One region of the Mycobacterium sp. WMMD1722 genome, then DNA from elsewhere that is predicted to be linked to it. Evidence: predicted binding sites of a transcription regulator. Region 1 holds the regulator's gene; the other holds the start of a gene.
The links. Region 1 encodes LexA, which represses DNA repair genes until DNA is damaged. Its sites were predicted from a motif close to CGAACANNTGTTCG; they were not measured.
Positions count from the first base shown of each region.

Region 2: cofD (2-phospho-L-lactate transferase) is a predicted target of LexA. The motif match lies at 10,198-10,211, and genes of this name have one in related genera.

Region 1 covers NZ_CP186056.1:1,709,297-1,725,165, forward strand. The annotation lists gene ACN27E_RS08010 (PhzF family phenazine biosynthesis protein) at 1-1, shown strand, start outside; gene nrdR (transcriptional regulator NrdR) at 21-485, opposite strand; gene ACN27E_RS08020 (LysM peptidoglycan-binding domain-containing protein) at 635-1,096, opposite strand; gene lexA (transcriptional repressor LexA) at 1,286-1,981, shown strand; gene ACN27E_RS08030 (LGFP repeat-containing protein) at 1,984-3,981, opposite strand; gene ACN27E_RS08035 (acyl-CoA dehydrogenase family protein) at 4,159-5,319, opposite strand; gene ACN27E_RS08040 (molybdopterin-dependent oxidoreductase) at 5,423-7,726, shown strand; gene ACN27E_RS08045 (DEAD/DEAH box helicase) at 7,723-9,069, opposite strand; gene hflX (GTPase HflX) at 9,268-10,683, opposite strand; gene dapF (diaminopimelate epimerase) at 10,729-11,601, opposite strand; gene miaA (tRNA (adenosine(37)-N6)-dimethylallyltransferase MiaA) at 11,606-12,514, opposite strand; gene ACN27E_RS08065 (hypothetical protein) at 12,511-13,203, opposite strand; gene ACN27E_RS08070 (hypothetical protein) at 13,320-14,417, shown strand; gene ACN27E_RS08075 (DMT family transporter) at 14,414-15,280, opposite strand; gene ACN27E_RS08080 (DUF349 domain-containing protein) at 15,512-15,869, shown strand, end outside.
Region 2 covers NZ_CP186056.1:2,333,339-2,349,207, forward strand. The annotation lists gene ACN27E_RS11065 (TetR family transcriptional regulator) at 1-419, opposite strand, end outside; gene ACN27E_RS11070 (rubredoxin) at 455-637, opposite strand; gene ACN27E_RS11075 (alkane 1-monooxygenase) at 640-1,854, opposite strand; gene ACN27E_RS11080 (amino acid permease) at 1,918-3,384, opposite strand; gene ACN27E_RS11085 (FAD-dependent oxidoreductase) at 3,450-4,844, shown strand; gene manA (mannose-6-phosphate isomerase, class I) at 4,828-6,054, opposite strand; gene ACN27E_RS11095 (TobH protein) at 6,059-7,150, opposite strand; gene ACN27E_RS11100 (phosphomannomutase/phosphoglucomutase) at 7,150-8,535, opposite strand; gene ACN27E_RS11105 (DUF3499 domain-containing protein) at 8,661-9,083, opposite strand; gene ACN27E_RS11110 (metallopeptidase family protein) at 9,216-9,638, shown strand; gene ACN27E_RS11115 (WhiB family transcriptional regulator) at 9,723-9,959, opposite strand; gene cofD (2-phospho-L-lactate transferase) at 10,432-11,427, shown strand; gene ACN27E_RS11125 (coenzyme F420-0:L-glutamate ligase) at 11,499-12,836, shown strand; gene ACN27E_RS11130 (NUDIX hydrolase) at 12,833-13,378, shown strand; gene ACN27E_RS11135 (sugar phosphate nucleotidyltransferase) at 13,393-14,472, opposite strand; gene ACN27E_RS11140 (glycosyltransferase family 2 protein) at 14,475-15,356, opposite strand; gene rfbD (dTDP-4-dehydrorhamnose reductase) at 15,391-15,869, opposite strand, start outside.

The sequences.
Region 1 (15,869 bases):
ACCGACGCTCCAGCGTCCGATCAGCCCGGTGCCGCGACGTCGCGGTGTGCGCGCAACGCTTCGATCTCGCGTTCGAAGTCGGCTGCCGACTCGAAGGACCGATACACCGAGGCGAAACGAAGGTAGGCGACCTCGTCGAGATCCCGCAGCGGACCGAGGATCGCCAACCCGACCTCATGGCTGGAGACCTCGGGCGATCCGGTGGCCCGCACGGCGTCCTCGACCTGCTGAGCGAGGAGGTTGAGTGCGTCGTCGTCGACCTGCCGGCCCTGACAGGCCCGCCGCACACCCTTGATCACCTTCTCCCGGCTGAACGGTTCGGTGACGCCGCTGCGTTTGACCACCGCGAGCACCGCGGTCTCCACGGTGGTGAATCGCTTCCCGCACTCCGGGCACGACCGCCGACGCCGGATGGCTTGACCTTCATCGGTCTCACGGCTGTCGACCACCCGCGAATCAGGATGACGACAGAACGGGCAGTGCATCTCCGCTCCTTCGCCTCGCCGGCAGACCCGCCTCTCGGGCCTCCCCGAGCGTACCTGCGCCGCGGCGGCACCGGTCCGCGGCGCCCGTCCGGGCATGGCCGGCGGCATCGACGAAGTGACGCAGGAGGATTGACCCACCGCCTGGGAATTCACCCGACGGGCGCGATCAACGTCTGCCCGGCGTCCAGTGCGGCCGAGTCGAGCCGGTTGAGTTCGCGGATCCGTTCGACGACGTCACTCACCGGAGCATCCGGTGCCACCCGCTGCGCGACCTTGTGCAGCGTCTCCCCGGCCTGCACCTGGACCACAGCGAGCTGCGGCGGCTCCCCTGCCTGGGCGCCCTCCACGCCGCCGAGCTGGGCGATCGCCCCGAGCCAGACGGTGATTGCCGCTGCGACCAGAGCCAGCAGGACGGTCTTGGCCGGGGTGATGGGTCCGCGTCGGTGCGAGGCCCGCGACATCAGCACACCGGACCCCCGGTGGGCCAGCGGCGCACCCGCCGGCCGGCGCGCCGGCGGTCTACGCCGGGCGACCGGCGTCCGGACCTGCTCGGTGCGCCCGACCACCCGAACCGGTCCTGCCTGACCGGGGTTCATCTCCAGGATCGTCATGTTCCTACCTTTCCACCGTCGCTCGTGTGTTCGAACGTAGTCGATCATGTGTTCGAACACTAGAACGTGTGATCGAACTGTTGCGAACGCTAGATCACCCCACCGACAAGTCGCCTCGGACGCATCGGCGGCGACACGCGTCGAACACATGTTTGATCATCGGCGTCGACGCGACTACATTCAGCAGTCATGACCGACGACAGCAGCGACTCACCCGGCGGCGAAGGCCGCCGCAGCACCGGCTCCGGGCTGACCGAGCGTCAGCGCACCATCCTCGAGGTCATTCGCGCCTCGGTCACCACCCGCGGCTATCCGCCGAGTATCCGCGAGATCGGTGACGCGGTCGGCCTCACGTCGACCTCGTCGGTGGCTCATCAGCTGCGCACCCTGGAGCGCAAGGGCTTCCTGCGCCGCGATCCCAACCGGCCCCGTGCAGTCGACGTGCGGGCTGCCGACGACGCCGCCTCGCCGGCCGTCACCACCGACGTCGCAGGCAGCGATGCGCTCCCGGAACCCACGTTCGTCCCGGTTCTGGGCCGGATCGCCGCCGGCGGGCCGATTCTGGCCGAGGAGGCCGTCGAGGACGTGTTCCCACTGCCCCGCGAGCTCGTCGGGGAAGGATCGCTCTTCCTGCTCAAGGTGGTCGGTGAATCGATGGTCGACGCCGCGATCTGCGACGGGGACTGGGTGGTGGTACGTCAGCAGAACGTCGCCGACAACGGCGACATCGTCGCCGCCATGATCGACGGCGAGGCCACCGTCAAGACGTTCAAACGCTCACGCGGTCAGGTCTGGCTCATGCCGCACAACCCGGCGTTCGAACCGATCCCGGGCAACGATGCCGCGGTGCTCGGCAAAGTCGTGACCGTGATCCGCAAGATCTGACGTCAGTCGGCGCGGACGAATCCGTTCGTCCGCGCGAACTCCTCGCTGGCGAACCAGATCTCGGCGACGGCCTCGTGGTAGTGGCGGCTACCCGGGGCCCAGTACAGACCGGAGCGAGTGTCGGCCTTCACCGGATAGCCCTCCGGTGCCCGTCCGGTTTCGTCGACGCCGAGATGAATCGCCGTCCGGCCGGGTGTCGGCTCGTCCACCTCGACGGCCGCGTGGCGACCACTGGGCGCGTCGTCGACGAACATCGCGGCCGCCAGTGCAGGTTCGGGGTCGGAGGTCACGATCGGGGTCGGGGCGGTGTCCACCGCATCCGGATCCTCCTCGGCGACCTCACCGCCGGTCCGGTCGTCCAGATCTTCGAGGGAATGGTCGACATCGTCGCCTGCGCCGACGGGTTCTTCGCGCATGTTCCACAGGTCCACCTCGTCGGGCGGCGACTGGTCGCGGTCGGCGTCGGGATCACCGAACAGCCCGGACGGCGACGGGTAGGTCCCGCCGAAGTGTTCTCGTTCGGCCTCCCCGGAGTCCCCACCGTCACCGACGATTCCCGCGCCGACCGGCGTGTACGAGGTTTCGTCCGGTGAGCCGGCGAAGTAGTCGTCATCGAACCGGCGTTCGTCGCGGCGGCCGCGCCGCCGGCCCATCACCGTCGCACCGACGGCCAGGCCGGCGAGGATCAGCACCGGCACCAGGGCGAGCAGCCACCACCAATTCCACTGCCAGTTCAGCCAGTTACCCCCGTCATCTGCTGCCTGCGATTGCGGTCCGGGCGTGTTCGCGGGGAGGTCCGCGCCGGGGATCTCGAGCCCGGCGAGCTGCGCGGCCAGATTTGCGGGCTCGGTGGTGAACTTGCCGGTCGCGCGATCGTAGGAGAGCACGCCGCCGCTGAAGCGCTGAGTGGTGACCGTGCCGTTCTCCGTGGCGTCGGCCATCGGAGCCCCGAGCGGACCCCGGGCGGCGTCGAGTTTCGACCAGGCCGCGTTCATCGCGCCACGCACGATCACCGGGCCGTAGTCGGGCGTCCAGAAGATGACGGGACGATCCGGCGCGGAGAAGGTACTGATCCGGCTGTTGGATCCCAACCCCCCGTCGGTCTCGCTGGTGGTGGGGAATCCGAGATCGCCCTGGGGGCCGCCGACGCTCTCGTACTTCTCCAGCACCTGACCGGTCACCACATTCGCACCGGTGGCGGGGGTGTAGTAGATCTTTCCGCCGGCGTAGTTCTGTCCAACCCCGTCATCGCCGATTGGATACTGCCCGCCGTCCGCCGCGCCCAGTGGGCCGAGTGGACCGCCGGCCGCGCGCCGTGCGGCGGCGATGGCCGAGGTCGCATCCCCGGGAACGTCGAGGCCGGCCAACTGGTCGGCCAGCTCGGGCGGCACCGTGGTGAAGGTCTTCGCCTTGGTGTCGTACGAGATCTCCCCGCCGGTGAACGTCTGCGAGACCACGCCGCCGCGGTAGACCTCGTCATCGGACGGCACGCCGAGCTGGCCCGCCGACCCACCGAGCTTGTCCCACGCGGCGTTGATGGCTCCGCGGACGACGCGGGCGCCGGTCGCGGGGGTCCAGAAGATCACCGGCCGGTCGGCGGCGGAGAAGGTGACGTTGCGGCTGTCCGGCCCCACCCGGCCCGGACCCTCGTCGATGGTGGGAAAGCCGAGGTCGCTGTCGGCAGGCCCGCCGAGCGCCTCGTACTTCTCGAGGACAGCGCCCTGCATGAAGTGCGCGCCGGTGGCCGGGGTGAAGAACATCTTGCCCGCGGCGAAGTTCTGCCCGAAACCGGCGCCAACGGGGTAGACATCACCCTCACGAGCACCGAGCGGTCCGCCGGGGCCTCCGCTGGCGTCGTAACTCGCCGTGATGGCGTCGTTGGCATCGCTACGAGGATCGGCCGCCGCCGTCGGCGCCAGCAGCATTCCGGCCGCCATCACCGCAACTCCGGCCGTCACCCGTACCAACGCCGTGCACAGCAGGGTCAGTCGCCCGCTCATCGAACCTCCCGTGTCGGCGAACCTCGAAAGTATCGCGTCGGCCAATCCTTGTTCACGTGACGGCGATTTCGAGCGCACCACACCGATCCTGCGCAAAATACCTGGAAATTCGAGTCGACGCGAGCACTTGCCGTCCCAAAGTCGGCCTGAGGGTGACGAAAGCGGCGCGGCGACGCCTCACACGCCGAGGCTTCGCCCGATGATCTCCTTCATGATCTCGGTGGTGCCGCCGTAGATGGTCTGCACCCGGGCATCGAGATAGGCACGCGCGATCGGGTATTCGCGCATGTAGCCGTAGCCGCCGTGCAGTTGTAGACACCGGTCGATCAGATGGACCTGCTTTTCGGTGGTGTACCACTTGGCCATTGCCGCCTGTTCAGCGGTCAGCTTGTCGTCGAGGTGCAGACCGATGAACTCGTCGACCATGATTCGCACTGCGGTCGCCTCGGTGGCCAGTTCGGCGAGCAGGAATCGCGAGTTCTGGAAGCTGCCGATCGGCTTGCCGAAAGCCTTGCGTTCCTTGGCGTATTGAACGGTCTGCGCGAGCGCGGACTCCATCGCCGCCGCGGCCATGATGGCGATCGAGATGCGTTCCTGCGGCAGGTTCTGCATCAGATAGACGAATCCCTGGCCCTCCTCACCGAGGAGATTCTCCGCGGGCACCGCGACATCGGTGAAGGACAATTCGGCGGTGTCCTGAGCGTCGAGGCCGATCTTGTCGAGATGGCGACCGCGCTCGAATCCATCCATCCCCCGTTCCACGACCAGCAGTGAGAATCCCAGAGCGCCCTTGTCCGGATCGGTCTGAGCAACCACGATCACCAGGTCGGCGTTGATCCCGTTGGTGATGAACGTCTTCGAGCCGTTGAGGATGTACCGGTCGCCGTCACGGACCGCGCGGGTCTTGATCCCCTGCAGGTCACTACCGGTGCCGGGTTCGGTCATGGCGATCGCCGTGATCAGTTCCCCGGAGCAGAATTTCGGCAGCCAGCGCTGCTTCTGCTCCTCGGTGGCCAACCGGAGCAGATAGGGCGCCACGACGTCGTTGTGCAGACTGAAGCCGATGCCGCTGTAGCGACCCGCCGACGTCTCCTCGGTGATGATGGTGTTGTAGCGGAAGTCCGCGTTGCCTCCGCCACCGAACTCCTCGGGCACCGCCATGCCGAGGAAGCCCTGCTTCCCCGCCTCCAGCCAGACGCCGCGATCGACGATCTTGTCCTTCTCCCATTGATCGTGCTGCGGCGCCACATGGCGTTCGAGGAAGGCCCGGTACGACTCGCGAAACAGCTCGTGCTCGGGCTCGAACAGCGTGCGCTGGTAGGCGACGGGACCGCTCATTGCTCACCTCCGGTGTTGGTGCAGGTGCGCCGACCCTATACCAGCCAACCGGATGGTTGGCTGACCGGTTTGTGACGTCGGCCGGGCCCTAGAATGGCGCGTCATGGCCGACCCCGTGGCTCCCGCGCCGACGAGCCTGACCCACTGGGGGGCCTTTGCCGCGTACATCGAGTCCGGCGACATCGCCGCGGTGACCCCGCCGGCCGCCGACAGCGATCCCTCCCCCCTGCTGGGCAACCTGCCCGGCTCGATCCGGCACCGGTCGCGCATCGCCACCCCTGCGATCCGGCGCGGCTGGCTCGACGACGGTCCGGGGCCGAGCGCCGCCCGGGGCGCCGACGAATTCGTCGCGGTGTCCTGGGACGAGTTGACCGAACGGCTTGCCGCCGAGTTGCGCCGGGTGGTCGACACCCACGGCAACGAGGCGATCTACGGGGGTTCCTACGGTTGGGCGAGCGCGGGCCGCTTCCATCACGCGCAGAGCCAGGTACATCGCTTCCTCAAGCTGCTCGGCGGCTACACCTTCTCGCGCCACTCCTACAGTCTCGGGGCGACCGGCGTGATCATGCCGCACGTGGTGGGCACCCACGACGATTTGTTCAAACGCTCGACGAATTGGGAGGTCATCGTCTCCCACACCGATCTGCTCGTGTGCTTCGGCGGTCTGGCGCTGAAGAACACCGGCACCAACCACGGGGGCACCACCGCCCATCCGGCGCGTGCGGCGCTGCGACGATTCCGTGCACGCGGCGGGCAGATCGTGTCCTTTTCGCCTCAGCGCGACGACGTCGATGGCGAACACCGTTGGTACGCACCGGTTCCGGGCACCGACGTCGCGATCATGCTCGCGTTGGCCCACGTCCTGGCAACCGAAGGGCTGGCCGATCATGGCTTCCTGCAGCGATATTGCGTGGGATACCACCGATTCGAACGCTACCTGCTGGGCCTCGACGACGGTGTGGCGAAGTCACCACAGTGGGCCGAGCAGATCTGCGGTGTGCCCGCCGGTGAACTCACCGCACTCGCGCGCACGATGGCTGCCGGGCGAACCCTGGTCACCGTGAGCTGGTCATTGCAGCGTGTCCGCCACGGCGAGCAGGCGCCGTGGATGGGTCTGACACTGGCGGCCATGCTCGGTCAGATCGGTGTTCCCGGTGGGGGCTTCGGCCACGGCTACGGCTCGATGAACGAATCAGGGCTTGCGCCACTGCGTTGCGGTCTGCCCCGCCTGCCACAGGGCGTCAACCCGGTCCGCACTTTCATCCCGGTCGCGGCGGTGACCGATATGCTGCTCCATCCAGGAGAACCGTTCGACTACAACGGTACGCGGCTGACCTACCCCGACATCCGTTGTGTCTACTGGGCCGGCGGCAATCCGTTTCACCACCACCAGAACATTCCACGGTTGCGGCGCGCACTGGCCCGGGTGGACACCGTGGTGGTGCACGATCCGTACTGGACGGCCATGGCCAAACACGCCGACATCGTGGTGCCATCCACGACCGCCTTCGAGCGGGAGGATTATTCGGGATCACGCAATGACCCGGTGTTCATGGCGATGCCCCGTCTGGTCGAGCCGTATGCCGAAAGCCGGGACGACTATGACACCTTCGCGGCGCTGGCCGACCGGCTCGGCTTCGCCGAAGCGTTCACCGAGGGCCGCTCGGCGCGGCAGTGGCTGGCGCATCTGTACCAGCAGTGGGCAGCGGGCCTGGATTTCACCGTGCCGACGTTCGAAGAGTTCTGGCGACGAGGCAGCCTACGACTGCCGACCGAACCGGGGCTGACGTTGCTGGCCGATTTCCGCGCCGATCCGGTCAACCACCGGCTCGGGACACCGAGCGGCCGAATCGAGATCTTCTCCGAGACGATCGACGGATTCGGCTATCCCGATTGCGCGGGGCACCCCACCTGGTTTCCGCCGACCGAATGGCTCGGCGGCCCGCGCGCGCAGGCGTACCCCCTGCATCTGATCGCCAACCAGCCGCCGTCTCGACTGCACGGTCAACTCGACGGCGGGGCAACCAGCCAACGTGCCAAAGTCGCCGGCCGCGAGGCCATCCGAATGCACCCCGACGACGCCGCGGCGCGTGGGTTGGACGCCGGCGACGTGGTGCGGGTGTTCAACGACCGCGGGGCCTGCCTGGCCGGTCTGGTCGTCGACGACGGGCTGCGCCCGCAGGTGGTGCAACTGCCCACGGGCGCATGGTTCGATCCGGCTGACCCGGCCGATCCGGACGCCATGTGCGTGCACGGCAACCCGAATGTGCTGACCGACGACGTCGGTACGTCGTCACTGGCCCGCGGCTGCACCGGCGCCCATGTCCTCGTCGAGGTCGAGCGCTTCGACGCGACACCGCCACCGGTGCGCGCGCACGAGCCGCCGGTGGTGCGGCGGCGAGCCTAGCGCGCGGCCTGCGGACGGCGCCGCGGCCTGCGGTTGCGACTGGCCTGGTCACCGCCACCGTGAGTGCGGGCCGGCTCACCGTTGCGCTGCTGCGGCTTGGCCGGGCGCCCACGGCGGGGCCGGCCACCGCCGGCCGCACGTGGCTGCTCGACCGGCTTCGGGGCCGGGGCACGGTAGGGCGCCACCTCGCCCACCAGCGCGGCCACCTCGGCCGAGTCGGCGGCCACCTGCTGTGGCGCGACGGTGATCCCGGCCCGGCGCAGCAGCGCCGAGGTGTCCCGGCGCTGGTCGGGCAGCACCACGGTCACCACGTCACCGGCACTTCCAGCGCGCGCCGTGCGGCCGGAGCGGTGCAGATACGCCTTGTGCTCGACCGGCGGGTCGACGTGCACGACGAGTTCCACCTCGTCGACGTGCACCCCGCGAGCGGCGATGTCGGTCGCGACGAGCACACTGGCCTCCCCGCTGGAGAACGCGGCGAGGTTGCGCTCGCGGGCGTTCTGGGACAGGTTGCCGTGCAGGTCGACCGAGGGCACCCCGGCCTCGGTGAGCTGGCGGGCGAGTTTGCGAGCCTGATGTTTGGTGCGCATGAACAGGATTCGGCGACCGGTGCCCGACGCCAGGGTCTGCACGAGCTTGGTCTTCTCCTGCGCCCCCGCGACATGGAACACGTGGTGGGTCATGGCCGGCGGCGGCGCGTTCACCTCGTCGACCGAATGGGTGACGGGTTCACGCAGGAAGCGGCGCACCAGTTTGTCCACCCCGTTGTCCAGGGTGGCCGAGAACAGCAGGCGCTGTCCGCCGGCGGGGGTGGCCGACAGGATGCGGGTCACCCCGGGCAGGAATCCGAGATCGGCCATGTGGTCGGCTTCGTCGAGCACGGTGATCTCGACCGCGTCCAGGCTGATCAGCTTCTGCCGCATGAGATCTTCGAGCCGCCCGGGGCAGGCGACGACGATGTCGACACCCGCGCGCAGCGCGGCGGCCTGGGGATTCTGCGACACGCCACCGAAGATGGTCGCGACGCGCAGATCGTAGGCCGCGGCCAGCGGCTCGAGGGTGGAGGTGATCTGGCTGGCCAGCTCGCGGGTGGGCGCCAGCACGAGCCCCGAAGGACGCTGCGGACGGCGCTTTGCGTCCGCGAGGCGGGTGACCAGCGGCAGCGAGAAGGCGAGCGTCTTACCGCTGCCGGTCTTCCCGCGGCCCAGTACGTCACGACCGGCCAGGCTGTCCGGCAGGGTCGCACTCTGGATCGGGAACGGCGCGTCGATACCGCGGTTCTCCAGGACGCGGCGCAGAGGTCCGCGCACACCGAGGTCGGCGAAGGTGGGTTCGGTTGTCATTTAATGCCTTTCAGGCAGTGTGAGTGTGCGGCGCGCACCAAGGGGCGCTGAGCGGGAGGCACACTGGGTGGCGAGATTGCCGGTCGGCAAAATCGATCGCCGCGAGAAGAGCTTGAGCCGGACGCGATGGTAAGCGTTCCACGACGAGCCGTCGGCATCATCGGTGATGCGAGCGGCGTTCTCGAGCAGTCTAGCGCATCAGAAGGTGTCGAACTCGCGCAGGCCCGCGGCCAGCGCCACCGGCACCCGCGCCTTGATCCGCGTGCCGTCGGCGGTGTGCTCAGTGGCGTCGATGCGGCCCTCGGCGTGGACGCGCGCCACCAGATCGCCACGGTCATACGGGATCGTGACGTCGACGCCCGCGTCGGTGGGCTCGATCAGCTCGGCCATCCTGGCGCGCAACCGGTCGAGACCTTCGCCGGTGTGCGCGGAGACGAACACCGCCCCCGGCAGCGCCCCGCGCAGATGCGCCAGTGACAGTCCATCCGCCGCGTCGATCTTGTTGACCACCAACAGTTCTGCGGCCGGATGTCCGTCGCGTTCGGCCACCACGTCGTTGATCACCTGGCGCACCGCGCTGATCTGCGCCAGCGGGTTGGCATCCGAGCCGTCGACCACATGCACCAGCAGATCGGCGCCCACGACCTCCTCCAGCGTGGAGCGGAACGCCTCCACCAGCTGGGTGGGCAGATGCCGAACGAAGCCGACCGTGTCGGTCAGCACGAACGGCCGTCCGTCATCCAATTGTCCTCGGCGCGTAGTGGGTTCGAGGGTCGCGAACAGTGCGTTCTCGACGAGCACGCCAGCGCCGGTGAGCGCGTTGAGCAGACTCGACTTGCCGGCATTGGTGTAACCGACGATCGCCACCGAGGGCACCTCGCTGCGTCGGCGGCCACTGCGCTGGGTGTCGCGGATCTTCTTCATATCGCGAATCTCCCGGCGTAGCTTGGACATCCGCTCACGGATACGGCGACGGTCGGTTTCGATCTTCGTCTCGCCGGGCCCGCGGGTACCGACTCCGCCACCGGCGCCGCCGGCGCGACCACCGGCCTGCCGCGACATCGACTCACCCCAGCCGCGCAGCCGGGGCAGCATGTACTCCATCTGAGCCAGCGACACCTGGGCCTTACCCTCACGGCTGGTCGCGTGCTGGGCGAAGATGTCGAGGATCAGCGCCGTGCGGTCGATCACCTTGACCTTGACCACCTTCTCGAGCGCGGTCAATTGGGCGGGGCTGAGCTCACCGTCGCAGATGACCGTGTCGGCGCCGGTTGCGAGCACGATCTCGCGCAGTTCGGCGGCCTTGCCCGAACCGATGTAGGTCGACGCGTCGGGCTTGTCCCGTCGCTGGACGACCCCTTCGAGTACCTCCGAGCCGGCGGTCTCGGCCAGGGCGGCCAACTCGGCGAGGCTGGCCTGGGCATCGGCGGCACTGCCGTCGGTCCACACCCCGACCAGCACCACCCGCTCCAGGCGGAGCTGGCGGTATTCGACCTCGGAGACATCGGTGAGTTCGGTGGACAGACCGGCGACGCGACGCAGTGCGGAGCGGTCCTCGAGCGCGAGCTCACCCGCGCTGGGCGTGTCCTGGGGGAAGAAATCGGGTTCTGTCATACGTGCAGACAGGATGGCATGAGATGGCTGTGACATACATCCGGATTAACGCTGATGGGCGCGCCACCATTCCTCGGCGAGCACCCCGGTGGCAACCAGTTCGGACGGTCCGCGCAGGTAGCTGGTGGTCTCGGCGATGGTGACGTTGACCACGCCGCCGGGAATTCTGACCTCCACCGTCCCACTGGCCACCCCACTGTGCTGCAGCGCCGCCGCTGCGGCCGCCACGGTTCCGGTGCCACAGGAACGGGTCTCCCCCACCCCGCGCTCGTGCACCCGCATGTGGACCGCGCCGTCACGAGGCGCGGTCAGCACCTCGACGTTGACGCCCTCGGGGAACTGCCCGGCGTCGAACTGCACGGGTGCGGCGACGTCCAGGGCAGCGAGCTCGACCTCGGTGAGGGTGTCGTCCACACACGCCAGATGCGGATTGCCGACGTCCACGCCCAGCCCGCTGAAGCGACGGCCGCCCACGACCGCCACACCGGTGCCGAGCCGGTTGATCTTGCCCATCTCGACGGTGACGTCGGCCCGGAAAGCGTCGAAGCCGTGCAGCACCACCGGCCGGGGACCCGCCAGCGAGGCGACGACGAAGCGATCCCGAGATTCCCAACCGGCCGCCCGCAGATAGTGCGCGAACACCCGCACACCGTTGCCGCACATCTGCGCGATGGAGCCGTCGGCGTTGCGATAGTCCATGTACCAGTCGTCGTGGGCGACGCCTTCGGGCAGCCGGTCGAACACGCCGGCGGCCTGCGCGGCGCCCGCCGTGGTCACCCGCAGCACGCCGTCGGCGCCGATGCCGCGCCGCCGGTCGCAGAGCGCGGACACGGCGGCCGGAGTCAGCGACAGCTGCGCCTGCACGTCGGGAAGCAGCACGAAATCGTTCTGCGTGCCGTGCCCCTTGGCGAACTCCACCAGGTCAGGATACGGCGCGCCACACCCGCAGCGTGTCCGCCAGGGCCGCGTCGGACGCGCCGTCGAGCCAGTGCACGCGGTGATCCCGGCGGAACCAGGACCGCTGCCGCCGCACGTAGCGGCGGGTGCCCACGTAGGTGGGCTCCCGGGCGGCCGATCCGTCGCCGCCGGCGTCGAGGTCGGCGAGCACCTGCGCATAGCCCAGCGCCCGCGCCGCGGTCACCCCCTCCCGCAACCCGTCGGCAGCCAGGGCCACCACCTCGGCGACCAGGCCGTCGTCGAACATGGCGTCGGTGCGCCGGACGAGCCGGTCGTCGAGCTGCGGGGTCGGCCAGTCCAGACCCACGATCGCGGTGTCCCAGCGCGCGGGCCCGATGGTGGGCGCCGACGCCGCGAACGGTTGGCCGGTCAGCTCCACCACCTCGAGCGCGCGCACGATGCGCCGGCCGTCGGTCGGCAGTATCGAGGCGGCCGCCCCGGGGTCCACGGCGGCCAGTTCGCGGTGCAGCGCCGCCACCCCCAGCTCGGCGAGGCGGCGCTCGTACCGGTCGCGTACGGCCGGGTCGGTGGCCGGGAACGCCCAGTCGTCGAGCAGCGCCTGGATGTACATCATCGAACCGCCCACGATGATCGGCACGGCGCCGCGCGCCGCGATCGCCTCGACGTCGGCGGCCGCCGCAGCCTGGTAGCGGGCCACCGACGCGGTCTCGGTGACGGCCAGCACGTCGAGCTGGTGGTGCGGGACGCCCCGCCGCTGGTCGACGGGTAGCTTCGCGGTCCCGATGTCCATCCCGCGGTAGAGCTGCATGGCGTCGGCGTTGACGATCTCTCCGCCGAGCCGTTCGGCCACCGCGAGGGCGAGCGCGGACTTCCCGGTCCCGGTCGGGCCGATGACGGCGATCGGTCTGGTCATGGCCGCCAGAGGCCGACGAAATAACCCACCCCGTAGGGCGCGGCGCGGTAGAGCTCCCGCGTCGCCCGGGGCCCGGAGTCGACCAGACCCGCCAGTACCTGATAGGCGACGCGGCCGACCACCGATGCGGGTAGCCGCGTGAGCGCGGCGCTGTCACCGGCGGCCAGTGCGTCGTCCAGCGCCGCCTGCACCGGCAGCGAATCGGGGTCATATCCGCCGGGGGCGGGCGGGGTCAGGGTGTGGCAGCCGTCGGCGACGACGAGCACGCCGACCGGATCCGCGGCCTCGTCGATCAGGCCGCGCAGATCTCGGCCACGAGCCACGGCGGCCTCGGCGGGGTGGTCCACGGAGAACACCCGCACCTCGGCGGATGCCCCGGGGGCGAACCGGCCGCGCACCCAGCCGGTGATCAATGCGCACAACGGCAGTTGCACCGGCGCCGGCACCGGGCCGTCCGGGGGTGACAGGGTCACGGGCACGTCGGCGCCGTAGCCGGCGAGAGTGCCTGCTCGCGGCGGGGTGAGCACCGCGTCGTCCGGACCGACGCCGAGCGCCACCCAACGGTCCGGCAGCGTCTCGACGGCGACAGCGACGGCATCGCGCAGATCGGTCAGCTCGTCGGCTGCCCCGCCGGCCAGTTCGGGCACGAGCACGGGTGCGGACGGCATCAGGGCGACGGCGGACAGCACGCCACCAACCTAGGCCACGACCTGTCGACAACCGGCGGATGGCGTGGACGTGAAAATCAGCTGAGACGCCGCACTTTCCGATCCTGCCGACACCGTGGTCGGCCCATACTCGACCGATGGATACCCAAGGCCGTCTCATATGGCTGGCCGGCGCGGTCGTCGGCGTCGGGATGGCGTTGGCCGGGTCGCCCGCCGTCGCCCACGCCGACGTCGAGTCCTCGGCCACCGGCGCAGGTCCGCAGACTCCTCGGTCCGGGGTGTCGGCGTCCGCGGCGACGAACGACTCGCCGGTTGGGGGCAGCGACGACGAAGTCCGGGACCGCGGGCGCGGCACCCAGGGCGTCGACCGCACCCGACGCGACGACAGCGACGAGCGAACCGTGTCGGCGCCGGTCTCGCGGCGGATCGCCGCACGCGCCGCCGCGGCGGCCGACGAATCCCCCGGCGCTCCGGCACCCGCGGCACCGGTGGTGCAGACCGTGCTCGCCGCGGCGAGCCGTGAGCAGCGCGGTAGCCCGGCACGGGCAGTTCCGGTCGCTCCCGGACTGTCGGTGCCGTCGGACGCATCGCCGGCCGGCCTGCCCGGGGACCCGCAGCCCGACGACAGCGTCGCGACCCCCTACGGAGACATCGGCTCGTGGTCGCTGCAGCCCAACGGTCAGATCTCCGACTGGCTCGGCCAGCGGTATTTCGGCGACCGCGCACTGCTGGAACCGGTCAACGTCGTGGTGCTCGACCGCGGTTCCAGGACCCCTGAAGAGTCTGCGCAGCGACTCACCGAGGACCTGACCGCGGCCGGTTTCCCGGCACGCACCGTCCACAGCACGGGCTACCGCGGATTGATCGACGGCGTCATCTACGACCAGGAGCCCACCGGTGCGCAGGAGGCGTTCTCCAACGACTTCTACCTGCTCCCCAACGACCACGCCCGGTTCTTCGGACCGGCTCCGGCGCCCGACGGGGTGGGATACGTCTGGACCGCGACGCTCAGCCGCGAGGAGGTCGGGTTCTCCGGCGGGCAGCTCACCCACACTTACGTGTCCTTCGTGGCGGCGCGAGACACCCTGCGCGACAGCCTGATCGGTCACGGTGCGGCAGATCTCGGCGCGTTGTTCCTGGGCAACGCTGTGCAGAATCGCGAGGAGACCACCGGGGACCACGACGGATTCGCCGCCGTCGTCGAACTGCGCGCCACCGGGGTGCGGCGCCTCTAGATTTGGGCGGTGCTGCCGGCAGCCTCGCTACGGGCCAGCGCAGCGGTCGCCGCGACGATGGCGGTGGCGGCCACGATCAGGGTCAGCCAACCGGCCTCACCGGGCCGCATGGTCTCGCCGAGCACCACCACGCCGAGCACCGAGGCGACGACCGGTTCGGCGACGGTCATGGTGGGTAGCGAGGCGGTCAGCGCGCCCGCCCGGAACGCCGCCTGCTGATAGGCCGTGCCGGCGACGGTGACGACCCCGAGTGCGTAGAGCTCCGGGGTGGCGAGTACCGCCGCCAGCCCGTCGTCGAGCCGTTCAACCACGCCTTTGGTGAGTACCGCGAACACCCCCCACAGCGCTCCGGAGACGAGGGCCAGCAGCACCGCCCCTGCGGTGCCGCGCCAGATCCGCGCCCCGATCGCGCAGAGCACGAGCGCCGGCCCCAGTACTGCCGCGACCACCGCCCAGACCTCCAGTCCGGCGCGCGCCTGCCCCTCGGTGGGATTGCCCACGGTGACGATCACCGCGACCGCCCCGGCGAGCAGCACGGCCCACAGCCATTCCCACCTGGTGACCCGGCGATGGGTGAGCCGGGCGTTGATCGGGAGGGCGAACAGCAGCGAGGTCACCAGCAGTGCCTGCACCAGGAGCACCGAGCCGAGCCCGAGGGCGGCGGCCTGCAGCCCGAACCCGGCGACGGCGACAATTCCGCCCGCCCACCACCGTGGATCGCGCAGCAGCTGCCAGAGCAGCGCGAGGTGGCCGGTCGGCTCCTCGGTGACGGCGTGAGCCGAACGCTGCTGGATGACGTCGCCGATCGCGATGAAGAAAGCGGCGCCCAGCGCGAGGAGCGCGGCGATGTCCGCGCGAGCCATGTGGTCTCCGGTCGGGTTCGTGAGGAACGGCTCAGCCGAGCCGACGAGGGTCTGAGCGTGCCCAGGAACCCCGCGGTCGCGCAAACCGAAGGGGTCAAGTGTGCGCGCACCCCGCGGTGACCTGTTTGAATAGCGGGCGAAGCGTTGTCGCTTCTGATCGGACACCAGACAGAGGGCGCCGCGGTGCGCGGCAGTGCGCGGAACACCCGCGCGGATTGTGCGAGGACGGATATGACGACCAGCGAGCCAGGCGGCACTTCCGAGGTCACGGACGCGACCGCGGCACCGGCGCCCCGACCGGTGCCCACGCCGGGTCCCCGACCGGCCCCGCGCCCCGCACCCCGGCCGGGTCGGCCTGCTGCGCCCGTGGCCGCGACGACGGCCAACGATCCGCACCGCTACGGCCGCGTGGACGACGACGGCACCGTGTGGCTGGTGACCGGATCCGGCGAGCGGGTCATCGGCTCCTGGCAGGCCGGCGAACCCGAGGCCGCATTCGCCCACTTCGGTCGCCGGTTCGACGATCTGCACACCGAGGTGGTCCTGCTCGAGACCCGGCTGGCGTCCCACGCCGGCGATGCCCGCAAGA
Region 2 (15,869 bases), 620 kb from region 1:
GCGATGATCGGTCCGCTGCCGGTGGTGATGATCTGTAGCAGGTCGGGTTTGGTGTCACCGGACAGCAGCGAGATCACCAGCGGGTCGGCGGCTGACTCGCTGAAGAACGCCCGGAAGCCCTCCAGGAACGCTGCGTGCACGTCGCCGACGTTGGCCTCGATCGCCTGATCGACGGCGTCGACCAGGCGATCGGCCAGTCGCAGTGCGTATCCCTGCGCCAGACCGTGCCGGGAGCCGAACTCGTTGTAGATGGTCTGCCGGCTCACCCCGGCCGCCTTGGCGACGTCGGACAGGGTGATCGCCGCCCAGTCGCGGCTGCTCAGCAGTTCGCGCATGCCGTCGAGGATGGAGTCGTGCAGCAGCACCCTCGACGCCTCGGCGTAGGGGATGCGCGGCGCGGTCCGGCGCGGGCTGTTCACATGCGCGACGATATCCCCGCCCGCCAGGCCCACTGTCACGGCCTGGCGACCTCGACCATCTCGAAGTCGCTCTTGGCCGCGCCGCAGTCCGGGCAGCTCCAGTCCTCGGGAATGTCGGCCCACCGGGTTCCCGGGGCGATGCCGTCCTCGGGCCAACCCTTGGCCTCGTCGTACTCGAAGCCGCACTGCACGCAGACGAACAGCTTGTAGTCGTCCATGGTCAGATCCTCTCTGTCGATTCCGAGTAACGGGCCAGCACCCGTTCGCGTACCCGCGGGTGGATGTTCACCCGGGTGAGGTCGCCGTCGTAGTGGTCCAGGACGCGGTGGTCCATCACCCGGCGCCACACCGGCGGCAGGTAGGTCAGGGCGATCATCGTGGCGTAGCCGCTGGGCAGGTTCGGCGCGCCGTCCATGCTGCGCAGCGTCTGATAGCGACGCGTCGGGTTCGCGTGGTGGTCACTATGGCGCTGCAGGTGGTACAGGAACAGATTGGTCACCAGGTGATCGGAGTTCCAGCTGTGCTCGGGGGTGCAGCGTTCGTAGCGGCCGCTCGCCGTGCGCTGGCGCAGCAGGCCGTAGTGCTCGAGATAGTTGACGGTCTCGAGCAGCGTGAACCCGAACACCGCCTGGATCAGCAGGAACGGCAGGACGGTCCACCCGAACACCGCGATCAACACGCCCCACAGCACCACCGACATCGCCCAGGCGTTGAGCACGTCGTTGGACGGATGCCACACCGTGCGGTTCCGGCGGCGGAGCCGCGCGGACTCCAGCTCCCAGGACGACCGCAGACTCCCCCAGATGCTGCGCGGCAAGAACTCCCAGAACGTCTCCCCGAACCGTGCCGACGCGGGATCCTCAGGGGTGGCCACCCGCACGTGGTGGCCCCGGTTGTGCTCGACGTAGAAGTGGCCGTACCAGGTCTGCGCGAGGGTGATCTTGCTCAGCCATCGCTCCAGCGCGCCCTTCTTGTGGCCGAGTTCGTGCGCGGTGTTGATGCCGACCCCGCCGAGCATGCCCACCGACAACGCCAGGCCGATCTTGGCGGGCCAGCCCAGCCCGGCGTCGAACCCCAGCCAGGTCAGATCCGGCGCGGTGAACAGATAGGCCCCCAGCACCATGCTCGCGTACTGGAAGGGGATGAACAGATAGGTGCAGTACCGGTAGTACCGGTCGTTCTCCAGCCGATCCATCACCTCCTCCGGCGGATTCTGGCCGTCGGCACCGAACCGTAGATCCAGGGCCGGCAGCACCAGATACAGCAGGATCGGGCCGATCCAGAACGGCGCCTGCGCCGCGGCATGCCAACCCGCCTGGTTCAGACCCCAGGTCATCGGCAGCATCACGAACAACGCCGTCGGAACGATCAGACCCATCAACCACAGATGGCGTTTGCGGTCCCGCCACTGCTGAACATCAACCGTCGCTTCCATGCGGTTGACTATATTGCGGCATTTGTCTCTTGTCTAGACATTGGACCGCATTTTGTAAACGGCCTACAGGGTGGCTCGCTCCCGGGTGCCCAGCACCGAATGCCGACGGCCGTAGAGGAAGTAGACGACCACGCCGATCGCCATCCAGATCAGGAAGCGAATCCAGGTCAGGCCGGTCAGGTTCAGCATCAGCCAGACGCACGCGATGATCGCGGCGATCGGCAGGATCGGCACCAGCGGCGCCTTGAAGCCGCGCTTGAGATCGGGACGCGTGCGGCGCAGCACGATCACCCCGGCCGACACCAGCACGAACGCGAAGAGGGTGCCGATGTTGACCATCTCTTCGAGCTTGCCGATCGGGAACACCGCGGCGGTGAGCGCGACGACCGCCCCGACGATCAGGGTGATGCGCACCGGGGTCCCGTGTTCACCGGTCTTGGCCAGCTGACGAGGCACCAGACCGTCGCGGGACATCGCGAACAGCACCCTGGTCTGGCCGAGCATCAACACGATCACCACGGTGGTCAGACCCGCCAGGGCGCCGATCGAGATGGCGGTGGCCGCCCAGTTGACCCCGTTCGCCTCGAACGCGGTCGCCAGGTTCGCCTCACCCCCGGCCGCGCGCAACTCGGTGTAGGACACCATGCCCGACAGCACGACCGACACCGCCACGTAGAGCACGGTGACGATCGCCAGGGAGGCCAGGATGCCGCGGGGCACGTCGCGCTGCGGGTTCTTGGTCTCCTCGGCGGTGGTGGCGACGATGTCGAAGCCGATGAACGCGAAGAACACGATCGACGCACCGGCCAGCAGGCCGTACCAGCCGTAGGAGCTGCCCTCGGCCCCGGTGATCAACGAGAACAGCGACTGCTCCGCACCGGAACCACCCGCGCCGGGCTCGGCGGGCGGGATGAACGGCGTGTAGTTGGCGGTCTTGATGAAGAACGCGCCGACGATCACCACGAGCAGCACCACGGCCACCTTGATGATGGTGATGACCAGGCTGACCCCCGCCGAGAGTTTCGTCCCGCGTGCCAACAGCGCGGTGACGATGGCGACGATCAGCAGCGCCCCCCAGTCGATGGTGAGCCCCGCGACCTGCACGGTCCCGCCCCCGAAATCGAAGACGGTGCCGAGGTAGCTCGACCACCCCTTGGCGACCACGGCGGCCGCGACGGCGAATTCGAGGATCAGGTCCCAGCCGATGATCCAGGCGACGAACTCGCCGAAGGTGGCGTAGGAGAACGTGTAGGCGCTGCCGGCCACCGGAACCGTCGAGGCGAACTCCGCGTAGCACAGCGCCGCGAGGCCGCAGGAGATCGCCGCGAGAATGAACGAGATCGAGATGGCCGGGCCGGTCAGGTTGCCCGCCGTGGACGCCGTGATGGTGAAGATGCCCGCGCCGATGACCACCGAGACACCGAAAACAGTCAGATCCCACCAGCTCAGATCCTTGCGCAGCCGGGTGCCCGGTTCGTCGGTGTCGGCGATCGACTGCTCGACGGATTTCGTACGCCATCTACCGGCCATCACATTTCCTTCCGGGCGGTTGTTGATCCATCGAGTCTGGGCAATGTACCGAGTACTGTGCACCGATGGGGCGGACTACTAAACACGCCGTGGTGATCGGCGGCAGCATCGCGGGCATGTGCGCCGCGCGGGTGCTCTCCGAGGTCTACGGCCAGGTGACGGTGTACGAGCGCGATGCGCTGCCCGACGGGCCGGCCAACCGGGCCGCGGTCCCGCAGGGGCGGCACGTCCATCTGCTGATGGCCCGCGGCGCGCAGGAATTCGAGCGCCTCTATCCCGGTCTGCTCGCCGGCATGGTGGAGGCGGGCGTGCCGATCCTGGAGAACCGGCCGGACTGCATCCACTTCGGCGCCGCCGGCCATGTGCTCGGCACGAACCACACCCTGCGCGACGAGTTCACCGCCTATGTGCCGAGCCGGCCGCAGCTGGAATGGCAGATCCGGCGGCGCACGGCCCAGATCCCGAACGTGACGATCGAACGCCGCTCGGTCAACGAACCGATCTTCGACGCGGCGGCGGGTCGGGTCACCGGGGTGGTGCTCGATACCGGCGACGGCACCGAGGCGGTGGCCGCCGACCTGGTCGTCGACGCCACCGGGCGCGGCACCCGGTTGCCGGTGTGGCTGGCCCAGTGGGGGTACGAGCGGCCCCGCGAGGACACCGTGGACGTCGGCATCGCCTACGCCACCCAGCAGGTGCACATCCCGGAGTCGGCGCTGGCCGAGAAGGTGGTGGTGGCGGGCGCATCGGCCGAGCAGCCACTGGGGCTGGGCATGCTGTTCTACGAGGACGGCAACTGGAACGTGACCACGTTCGGTGTGGGGAAGGTGCAGCCGCCGCAGGACTTCGGGCAGATCTGCGATCTGGCCGACACGATCCTGCCCGCGCACGTCGCTTCGGCGCTGCGCGCCGGAACCCCGTTGGGCGATATGGCCTTTCACAAGTACCCGACGAGCCGGTGGCGCCGCTACGACAAACTCGACCGGTTCCCGCTGGGCATCGTGCCGTTCGGCGACGCGGTGGTGAGCTTCAATCCCACCTTCGGGCAGGGCATGACCATGACCTCGCTGCAGGCCGGCCATCTTTGCCGCGCCCTGCAGTACCCCGACGACCGCGTGGCCGCGGAACTCAACCGGGCGACGGCGAAGACGACGTACCCGGTGTGGCAGATGAATGCGATCGGCGATCTGACCCTGCACCGCGCCACCACGGATGGGCCGGTGCCCTGGTGGTACGCGCCTGTCGGGGGGCTCTTCGACCAGTTCCTCGGCGCCGCCGAAACCGATCCTGTTCTCGCCGAATGGTTTCTGCGGCGGTTCAGCCTGCTCGACAGCCTCTACATGGTGCCGTCGGCGCGACTGGTGGGCCGCACCGTGCGGCACAACATGGGATTGTGGCTGGCGCAGAAACGGTCAGCCCGGCGAGGCCGCACGAGGACGCTCGTCACGACCCGACGGTGACGCGGAACAGCTTCGCGGGCACCTGGGCAAGCAGGCGGATCGGTCCGTCGTCCGCGGCGACCCAGGCCGCCGAACCCCGCTGCATGGTCAGCGTCGTGCCCTTGGCGTGCAGGGTGGCCGAACCGTCGGTGCACAGCAGCACCTGCGGGCCGTCCTGGCCGGCCGGGGCGTCGATCTCGTGGCCCAGATCGTCCCCACCGAGTTCGACCACCGAGACCTCGAATTCCGGCGCCGGTGTGCGGTACACCAATTCCATCGGGGCGCGGCCGGATTCGGGACGCAACACCAGATCAGGCGTCGGGGTGAAGTCGAGAACGCGCAGCAGCTCCGGCACATCGACGTGTTTGGGCGTCAGCCCGCCGCGCAACACGTTGTCGGAGTTGGCCATCACCTCGAAGCCGACACCATGCAGATAGGCGTGCAGGTTGCCGGCCGGAAGATAGATGCCCTCACCCGGCCGCAGGGTGATGCGGTTGAGTAGCAGCGCCGCGAGCACACCGGCGTCATTGGGATAGCGCTCGCCGAGTTCGAGCACCGTCCTGGCCTCCGCGGCGAACGTGGTGTGCCCCTCGCGGACATAGTTGATCGCCCCGTCGAGGACGGCCGGAACCAGCTCGTCGAGATGCGGCTGCGGCGCGGTGATCCAGGTGGTGAACAGCGCGCGCAGTCCGTCGGGCTCGGACTGTCCGGACAGCAGGTTGATCGACGGGGCGAGCTGCGGGACCTGCAGGGCGTGCAACAGTTCGACGGTCGCGGCGACCGGCCGGAAACCGGCGAGCGCCTCGAAGCGGTCGAGTGCCACCAGCAGCTCCGGCTTGTGGCTGCGGTCGCGGTAATTGCGCATGGGCGCCGTCACCGGAATGCCCAACTGTTCTTCGCGGGCATAGCCTTCGGCGGCCTGTACGGCACTGGGATGGGCCTGCAGCGAGAGCGGCTCGTCGGCGGCGAGCACCTTGACCAGGAACGGCAGCGCGTCGCCGAAGCGCCGCACCGTCGGCGCACCGAGCTGGCCGTCCGGATCGGCCCGCACGGCCTCGAGCAGCGAGATTTCGCGGTCCCCGTCCTGCAGATACGCCGGGTCACCCGGATGCGCGCCGAACCACAGCTCCGCCTCGGGATGCGCTGTCGGACTTGGCCTTCCGGTGAACTCCGCAATCGCGGTCCGCGAACCCCACGCGTAGGTCCGCACCGCCCCCCTCAGCAGATGCACTCGCTCATCCTCGAACCAGTCGCAGGTAGACCGCGGTCATCTCCAACCGCACGGCCAGCTTGGCCAGCTGGTGTTCCAACCGCCCGGCTCCGGGGGCCGGCGATCCGACGTTCGGCGCATCCGGGACGTCGTCCGCGTCGACCACCTCCAGATCGTCGTAGCCGCTCACCCGCGCCGCCACGGCGGCCCGGTCGCGTCCGGTGGTGAGGACCAGGGTGCGCACCCGTTGCGGCAGTGGCCCGTCGAGCTCCTCGTCGTGGAAGATCGACGGCTGGGCTCCCCCCGCGGACCGTCCGAAACCGGCCCGCAGCGCGACCAGCACATCGGTCAACCCGACCGCGGCCACGGTCTCCTGCGCGACCCGTAGCAGCACTGCCGCACCGTGGCGGGCCAGCGTCAGCGTCGTGGCCTCGTCTCCGGCGAGCACCACGTCGCGCCCGGTGATCCGGTCGGCCAACGCCTTGGCCGGATTGGTGAACAGTTCGCGGGCGGGACTGTTGCGCAGCGCTTCGGCGTCCAGTTCGTCGGCGAGTTCGCCGAGGTCGACCCGGAAACCGGCATCGACAACCTGCAGTACCGCCAGGCCGGCCGCCAGATAACGCACCAGCCCGAAGTCGTCGGGTACCCACAGCCGCGGCGGGAGCCAGACCGCCCGCCCGGCCGTCGCATCGCGCAGCGGCCCCTCGAACGGCGCCACCGCGACGACGCGCGCACCGCGGCGTGCCGCCATGGCCGCGGAGCTCACCAACAGGGGTTCGGCCGGATCGTCGCCCGCGACGATCATCACGTCGAGCGCTCCGACCCACGGCGGTGCCTCGGTGGCCACCGCGACGGGTGCGGCCAGCGAGGCGCCGAACGCCGCTGCGAGCAGGGCGCCCGCCGTCTGTGCAGTCCCACGACCGGCCACCCAGATGACGGTGCGAGGCGGCTGCGGGGCTCGCAGCTCTTCGAGCGTTCCCTCGTCCAGCGCCGCCGCGGTGGCGCGCACCTGCGCACCGGCCATCGCCGCCGCCCGCAACAGGCCGTCGCGATCGGCGGCGACCAAACCGTCGGCGTCGTCGAGGTCGATCACGGCGGCCGAGGACGCGCTGCTCATCACGGCGACGTTCCGTTGCGGGCGGTGATCAGCCCGGCCACGTGGTCGACGACCTCGCCGACCTCCTCGGTGGTCCGGGCCTCGACGTTGAGGCGCAGCAGCGGTTCGGTGTTGGAGGTGCGCAAGTTGAACCAGCACCCGTCGCCCAGATCCACGGTGACCCCGTCGAGATGGTCGATGGAGTTGATGCGGTGGCCGTAGGACACCAGCACGGCGTCGACGCAGTCGGCCGCGTCGGTCACCGTGAAGTTGAGCTCGCCGGAGGCCTCGTAGCGGTGGTAGTCGGCCATCAGTTCCGACAGGGGCCGATCCTGTTCGCCGAGTGCGGCCAGCACGTGCAGAGCGGCCAGCATCCCGGAGTCGGCGCCCCAGAAGTCGCGGAAGTAGTAGTGCGCGGAGTGCTCCCCGCCGAAGATCGCCCCGGTCTCGGCCATCAGACCCTTGATGTAGCTGTGGCCGACCCGCGAACGCACCGGCGTACCTCCGCGTTCGACCACGAGCTCGGGAACCGCCCGGGAGGTGATCAGGTTGTGGATGATCGTGCCGCCGATCTCGTGCTGCAATTCGCGGGCCGCCACCAGCGCGGTCACCGCCGACGGCGACACCGGCCTGCCCTGTTCGTCGACGACGAAACAGCGATCGGCGTCGCCGTCGAAGGCCAACCCGATCTCGGCCCCGGTCTCGAGCACGAAGGACTGGAGATCGACCAGATTGGCCGGATCCAGCGGATTGGCCTCGTGGTTGGGGAACGTGCCGTCGAGTTCGAAGAACAACGGCAGCACCGTCACCGCATCGATCGGTCCGAATACTGCGGGGGCGGTGTGCCCGGCCATCCCGTTGCCGGCGTCGACGGCCACCCGGAGCGGCCGCAGCCCGTCGAGGTGCACCAGCGAGCGCAGGAACGCGCCGTAGTCGGCCAGCACGTCGCGTTCGGAAACGGTGCCTCGCGGCCCGTCGTAGGCCGGCACACCGGCGCTCACCTCTGCGGCGATCTGGGCCAGCCCGGTGTCGCGACCCACGGGTTTGGCGCCGGCCCGGCACAACTTGATGCCGTTGTACGCCGCGGGATTGTGGCTCGCGGTGAACATCGCACCGGGGCAGTCCATCGACCCGGAGGCGAAATAGAGCTGATCGGTCGACGCCAATCCGATCCGGACCACGTCCAGGCCTTGGGCCGTCACCCCGTCGGCGAAGGCCTCCGACAGGGCCGGCGAGCTCGCCCGCATGTCGTGACCGATGACCACCTGTGCTGCGTCGGCCCGGACCAGGCGGGCGAAGGCACCGCCGACCTCGGCGACGAACCCTTCGTCGAGTTCCTCGCCGACCAGACCACGCACGTCATAGGCCTTGATGACGCGATCCACGGTTGCGGCCGGGCGGGACATACGACTCCTAGGGTCGAGGAAGCGTCGAGGAGAAGCTCGCCGCCAGCCTAGCCGCAGGGAGGTGAGGGGCCAGTGGCCATCTCAGGGGCCGTCGCCGGGACGGCCGCTGGACTCACCCGAACTGGTCACTCACCGGGGTCCGGCAGTACCCGCAGGTGACCGCGCCGCCGTCCATTGTTCTCCGGACGCCGCACCGGTGTTGCGACCAGCGCACTCCCGCCGGCCCCGACGCCACCCGGATCGGAGAAGCCGGCCACCACCCCGTTGGCCGGCGCGGCGGGCTGGCGGCCCTCGCGGACCGCGTCGGCGAGCGCGACCAGGTCGTCGTCGTCCGGATGCGTGGGCAGCGGGCCGGCGTGGCGGACCAGCTCCCAGCCTCGCGGTGCGGTGATGCGGCTGGCGTGGCCCACGCACAGGTCCCACGAGTGCGGCTCCGAGACGATGGCCAGCGGGCCGACGACTGCGGTGGAATCGGAGTAGACGAACGTCAGCGTCGCCACCGCATAGTGGGGGCACCCGGGCCGGCAGCAGCGACGGGGAACATTCACGAACGGAAGGCTATCGCGGGACAAACTCCGGGCGGTGCCGGACACGCGCAGCGGCGGAGCGGCCGATAGCCAACCGTTACGATCCACTTCGTGCCCGAGCGCAACCGATCGACCTCGCGCCGCGGGCGCGGGATGCGCGGTCCGCTGCTCCCGCCGACGGTGCCGGGTTGGCGCAGCCGCGCCGAGCGATTCGACATGGCGGTGCTCGAAGCGTACGAGCCGATCGAGCGGCGCTGGCAAGACCGGGTCGCGACCCTCGACGTCGCGGTCGACGAGATTCCCCGGATGGCGCCGAAGGATCCGGAGAGCGTGCAGTGGCCACCCGAAGTCGTCGCCGACGGGCCGATCGCGCTGGCCCGGCTCATTCCGGCCGGGGTGGATGTCCGCGGAAACGCCACGCGGGCACGAATCGTGTTGTTCAGAAGACCGATCGAGCGGCGGGCGAAGGACTCCGACGAACTCGCGGACCTGTTGCATGAGGTGTTGGTGGCGCAGGTGGCCACCTATCTGGGCGTCGAGCCCTCCGTCGTCGACCCGACGATCGACGACGAGTGAGGTGCGGGCCACGCCCGCGGGTACTACCTGTTGGGTCTGATGCTGGGGATCCGCATTATTCGGTGGATCCGCGCCGGTGCGGCCTCAGATGATGCCGCGCTTGAGCCGGCGGCGCTCGCGCTCGGAGAGTCCACCCCAGATGCCGAAGCGCTCGTCATGGGCCAGTGCATAGTCGAGGCATTCGTCACGAACCTCGCAGCCCATGCAGATCCGCTTGGCCTCGCGGGTCGATCCGCCCTTCTCGGGGAAGAACGCCTCGGGGTCGGTCTGGGCGCACAGCGCCCGCTCCTGCCACAGGTCGGCGTCGGCGTCCTCGGTGATTGCCGGCTCGAACTCGACCCGGTCCGGGACGACGCTGAGCTGCGGCCGGCCCATCGGGCTCACCGGCGCCGGCTGACCGCCGGTGTACGGCGCGCTGCCGTACGAGCCGAGCATCCGGTTGTCGAATCGCACCACTTGATCGAAATCCCTTGACTCAAAAGACATTTCCCCGCCCTCCTGGTTGTGTGTCGTTGTTCCGCTGGTGGCCCCGTACCGTGCCCAAGGGACCGATTCAATTCGAACAAGTGATCGAATCTCGGTCTGCAACACCAGCTTCGGGAGGCGTACCGGGAATGACACTGGTGTGATTACACACGCGTTAGCTGCCCGGGTCAAGCGCTTGAACAGGAATTCATACCACCCCGTGACAAAGATGCGGCGCGTCGGAAATCTCGGCGTGTCCACTCCGTGACCACCGCCACCCCAGGACGGGTGCTGCCGCGCCGTATCGCACCGCCTAATCTCGGTCGGTGTGAAGGTCACGGTCTTGGTCGGCGGTGTGGGCGGTGCCCGCTTCCTGCTCGGCGTGCAGCATCTGCTCGGGCTCGGTCAGTTCGCGCAGACGCCTGCTGCGCAACCGCCCGAGCACGAGCTCACCGCGGTCGTCAACGTCGGCGACGACGCCTGGATGTTCGGTGTGCGCATCTGCCCTGATCTGGACACCTGCATGTACACCCTCGGCGGCGGTATCGACCCCGAACGCGGCTGGGGCCATCGCGACGAAACCTGGCACGCCAAGGAGGAACTCGCCGCCTACGGCGTACAGCCCGACTGGTTCGGACTGGGCGACCGCGATCTGGCGACCCACCTGGTGCGCAGCCAGATGCTGCGCGCGGGCTATCCGCTGTCCCAGGTCACCCAGGCGCTGTGCGACCGGTGGTCACCCGGGGCCCGGCTCCTGCCCGCCAGCGACGACCGCAGCGAGACCCACGTCGTCATCACCGACCCGCAGACCGGCGACCGGGGCGCCATCCACTTCCAGGAATGGTGGGTGCGCTATCGCGCCAAGGTGCCGACGCACAGCTTCGCGTTCGTCGGAGCCGACAAGGCCACGGCGGGCCCCGGCGTGGTCGACGCGATCGCCGGGGCGGACGCCGTATTGATCGCCCCGTCCAATCCCGTCGTCAGCATCGGCGCCATCCTGACGGTGCCCGGCATCCGCGCCGCGTTGCGGACCACCGGGGCGCGGGTCATCGGCTACTCCCCCATCGTGTCGGGAAAGCCGTTGCGCGGCATGGCCGACGAGTGCCTGTCGGTGATCGGCGTACCCACCACCTCCGAGGCCGTCGGCGGTCACTACGGCGCCAGGTCGAGCACGGGCATCCTCGACGGCTGGCTGGTGCACACCGGTGACGACGCGACGATCGACGGGGTGCAGGTGCGCGCGGTACCGCTGCTGATGACAGATCCGGCCACCACCGCGACGATGGTGCAGGCCGGTCTCGAACTGGCCGGGGTGTGGCCGTGACCGGGCCGATCGAACACGGCACCAGCCACATCGAGCACGGCACCAGCCACATCGAGCACGGCACCAGCCACATCGAGCACGGTGCCGCCGCGACGATCGAACTGCTGCCGGTACCGGGTCTGCCGGAATTCCGCCCGGGTGACGACCTGGCTGCCGCCCTGGCCGGCGCCGCACCGTGGCTGCGCGACGGCGACGTCGTCGTGGTCACCAGCAAGGTGGTGTCCAAGTGCGAGGGCCGCATCGTCGCCGCGCCTGCCGATCCCGAGGAACGGGACACGTTGCGCCGCAAGTTGATCGACGAAGAGGCGGTCCGGGTGCTGGCGCGCAAGGGGCGCACCCTCATCACCGAGAACGCGATCGGGCTGATCCAGGCCGCCGCCGGTGTCGACGGGTCCAACGTCGACACCGACGAACTGGCCCTGCTGCCGGTGGACCCCGACGGCAGCGCGGCGGCCCTGCGCGCCGCGCTTTCCGAACTGCTGGACGTGACGGTCGGCGTCGTCATCACCGACACCATGGGCCGCGCCTGGCGCAACGGACAGATCGACGCGGCGATCGGTTCGGCGGGGCTGCCGGTGCTGTACGGATACACCGGCGCCCACGACGCGCACGGCAATGAACTGGTGGTGACCGAGGTGGCCGTCGCCGACGAGATCGCCGCGGCCGCCGATCTGGTCAAAGGCAAGCTCACCGGCGTCCCCGTTGCTGTCGTGCGCGGACTTCGGTTGCCCGACAACGGCTCCAGAGCAGGTGACCTGCTCCGCTCCGGTGCGGATGATCTGTTCTGGCTGGGCACCGAGGAATCCATCGCCCGGGGCAGACGCGAGGCCCTGCTGCTACGCCGGTCGGTGCGTCGATTCGCCACCGAATCCGTTGCCGCCGAGCTGGTCGAAGATGCGGTCGCCGAGGCGCTCACCGCGCCGGCACCGCACCACACCCGACCCGTGCGCTTCGTCTGGGTCCAGGACCGGGCGGTGCGCCGGCGCACGCTCGATCGGATGAAGGACCGCTGGAGCGCCGATCTGGCCGGTGACGGCAGGACGGCCGATTCGATCGACCGCCGCACCGCGCGCGGCCAGATCCTTTACGACGCACCCGAACTCGTCATCCCGTTTCTGGTCCCCGACGGCGCGCACGACTATCCCGACCCCACACGCACCGCGGCCGAACACACCATGTTCACCGTGGCCGGCGGTGCCGCGGTGCAGGCCCTGCTGGTGGCGCTCGCCGTTCGCGGCCTCGGCAGCTGCTGGGTGGGGTCGACGATCTTCGCCGCCGACGTGGTGCGCGAGGAACTCGACCTGCCCGCCGACTGGGAACCGCTCGGCGCCGTCGCGATCGGCCATCCCGTCGAGCCGGTCACCCCGCGCGAACCCGGACCGACCGACGGGCTGCTGGTCCGCCGGTGAGTTTGCACGCGTCGGCCGTCACGACGCTGCGCGAGTGGGCGGCCCCCGATCCGGCGCAGGATTCGCTGCGCCACGCCATGCTCGCGTTCCTGGACGCCCGGCCCGACGCCTGTCTGCGCAGCTGCGCGCCGGGCCACATCACCGCCTCGGCGCTGGTGCTCGACCACACCGGCAGCCGCGCGGTGCTGACCCTGCATCCCCGGGTCGGGCGCTGGCTGCAACTGGGTGGGCATTGCGAACCCGACGACGCCGACATCTGCTCAGCGGCGCTGCGCGAGGCCGCCGAGGAATCCGGCATCGCCGGTCTGGTGGTCGATCCCGCGCTCGCCGCCGCGCACGTCCACCCGATCACCTGTTCGCTGGGCGTGCCCACCCGCCACCTGGACCTGCAGTTCCTGGTCCACGCCCCGGCGGGTGCGCAGCTCCGTCGCTCCGCGGAATCGCTCGACCTGCGCTGGTGGCCGCTCGAGGCGCTTCCGCGCGAGACCGACGCCGGGCTACGGCAACTGGTGACCGCGGCGCGCCGCCGCGGTCGGATCTGAGCCGCGCGGCGTCGTCAGATGTCGGTGGAGTAGCGGATCCCGCCGTCGGGGATCTGCACCCCCGGCCACACCCGCGCGCCGCGCAGCAGCTCGCACCGGGCGCCGATGTCCGCGCCGTCACCGATCACCGCGTCCCGGATCAGGGCCCGCGGCCCGATACGGGCCCCGAAGCCGATGATGGACCGCTCGATCACCGCACCGGCGGCGACCGTCACCCCGTCGAAGATGACCGCGCCGTCGAGCCGGGCGCCGGCGCCGATCTCGGCACCGCGGCCGACCACCGTTCCACCGATGAGCAGCGCCCCGGGCGCCACCCCCGCCCCGTCGTGGACCAGCGATTCGCCGCGGTGGCCGTGCAGCGCCGGCGACGGGGCGATACCCCGGACCAGGTCGGCCGAACCGCGGACGAAGTCCTCGGGGGTGCCCATGTCGCGCCAGTAGGTGGCATCGACGTACCCGCACACCCGCAGTCCGTCCGACAGCAGATTCGGGAACACCTCACGTTCGACCGACACCGGCCGGTCCCGCGGGATGCGATCGATCACCTCGCGCCTGAACACGTAGCACCCGGCGTTGATCTGGTCGGTCGGCGGGTCCTGCGTCTTCTCCAGGAACGCGGTCACCACACCGTCGGCGTCGGTGGGCACACAGCCGAAGGCCCGCGGATCGCCGACCCGGACCAGATGCAGGGTCACGTCGGCTCGGTGACTCTGGTGGGTGTCCAGCAGCGCCCCCAGATCGCAGCCGGACAGCACATCGCCGTTGAAGACCATCACGGTGTCGTGGCGCAGCTTCTCCGTCACGTTGGCGATACCGCCACCGGTGCCCATCGCCTGGGGTTCGAAGACGTACTCCATCTCCAGACCGAGTTTCGAGCCGTCCCCGAACGAGGCCTCGAACACTTCGGCCTTGTAAGAGGTGCCCAGCACCACGTGTTTCACGCCCGCCGCGGCGATCCGTGAGAGCAGATGGGTCAGGAAGGCCAGCCCGGCCGTCGGCAGCATCGGCTTGGGCGCCGAGAGGGTCAGCGGGCGCAGCCGGGTGCCCTGACCACCGACCAGCACGACCGCGTCGACTTCGGCTGGATTCACCACGTTCAACCCCCTGCGCGTCGGTTTCGGCCAGCTTTCCAGATCACCGCTCGCGCCCGCACCGCCAGCGCGAATTTCATCGTGCCCCGCAGCGGGGCCTGCCAGGCGCGTGGATAGCGGTCGGAGAGGAAGGTGTAGGTGCTCACATGGTGGGCCGCGAGGTTGCGCGCCGGATCGCGGCCGGTGGAATGGCCCTTGTGATGCAGGATCTCCGCCGTCGGGACGTAGACGTTCAACCACCCCGCCGCGCCCAACCGATCCCCGAGGTCGACGTCCTCCATGTACATGAAGTAGCGCTCGTCGAATCCGCCGATCGCGTCGAATGCCGCCCGGCGCAGCAGCAGACAGCTGCCCGACAGCCACCCCACCGGCCGCTCGCTGGGCTCCTGCCGGTCCTGCCGGTAGGCGGTGGTCCACGGATTGGACTTCCAGAACGGCCCGACGACGGCGTGCATACCGCCGCGCACCAGGCTGGGCAGGTGCCGCGCCGACGGGTAGACCGAGCCGTCGGGATCCCGGATCAGCGGGCCCAGCGCGGCCGCCCGGGGCCAGCGGCGAGCGGCATCGAGGAGTTCGTCGATCGAGTTCGGACCCCACTGCACATCCGGATTGGCGACGATCACGAACTCGGGGTCCCCGAGATCCCGCTCGATCGAGGCCACGGCGCGGTTCACGGCGGTCCCGTACCCCACGTTGCCGCCGGTGCGCAGCAGCCGGGTGTTCGGGTAGCGCTCCAGCGCTTCCTCCGGCGCACCGTCGGTGGAACCGTTGTCGGCCATCACGACGGTGACGGGACGGTCGGTCGCGTGGGCCAGCGAAGCCAGGAACCGGTCGAGGTGTCCACCCGGTGAGTAGGTCACCGTCACCACGACCAGTTCGTCACTCACGGCGTAGAGGGTAGCCGCCGTTGAGCGGACGCCTTCACGGGCCGGTCGAGGCCCGGTGGAGGGCCGACGCCAGCGCCTCCCGCCAGGGCCGCAGCGGGGTGAGCCCGGCCGCGGCCGAGCGGCGCGACCCCAGCGCGGAGTAGGCCGGTCGTGGCGCCGGGCGCGGATGCCGGTCACCGGTGATCGGCCGCAGCCGCGCAGGATCGGCCCCGATCAGCTCGAATACCGCCTGCGCCAGGTCGAACCGGCTGGCCGGGCCGGTGTTGGCGGCGTGCAGCAACCGGCCGCCGACCCGGCCGTCGGCGATCTCGAGAAGCGCGCCCGCCAGATCGTCGGCATAGGTGGGGGAACCGATCTGGTCGGCCACCACCTCGATCGGGTCGTCGACCGCCGCCGCGGCCGCCCGGCGTCGCATCGTCGCCACGAAGTCGGCGCCGTCGCGGCCCTCGTACACCCATGCGGTGCGCACGACGTAGGCGTCGGCACCGCTGATCAGCGCCGCCTGCTCACCCG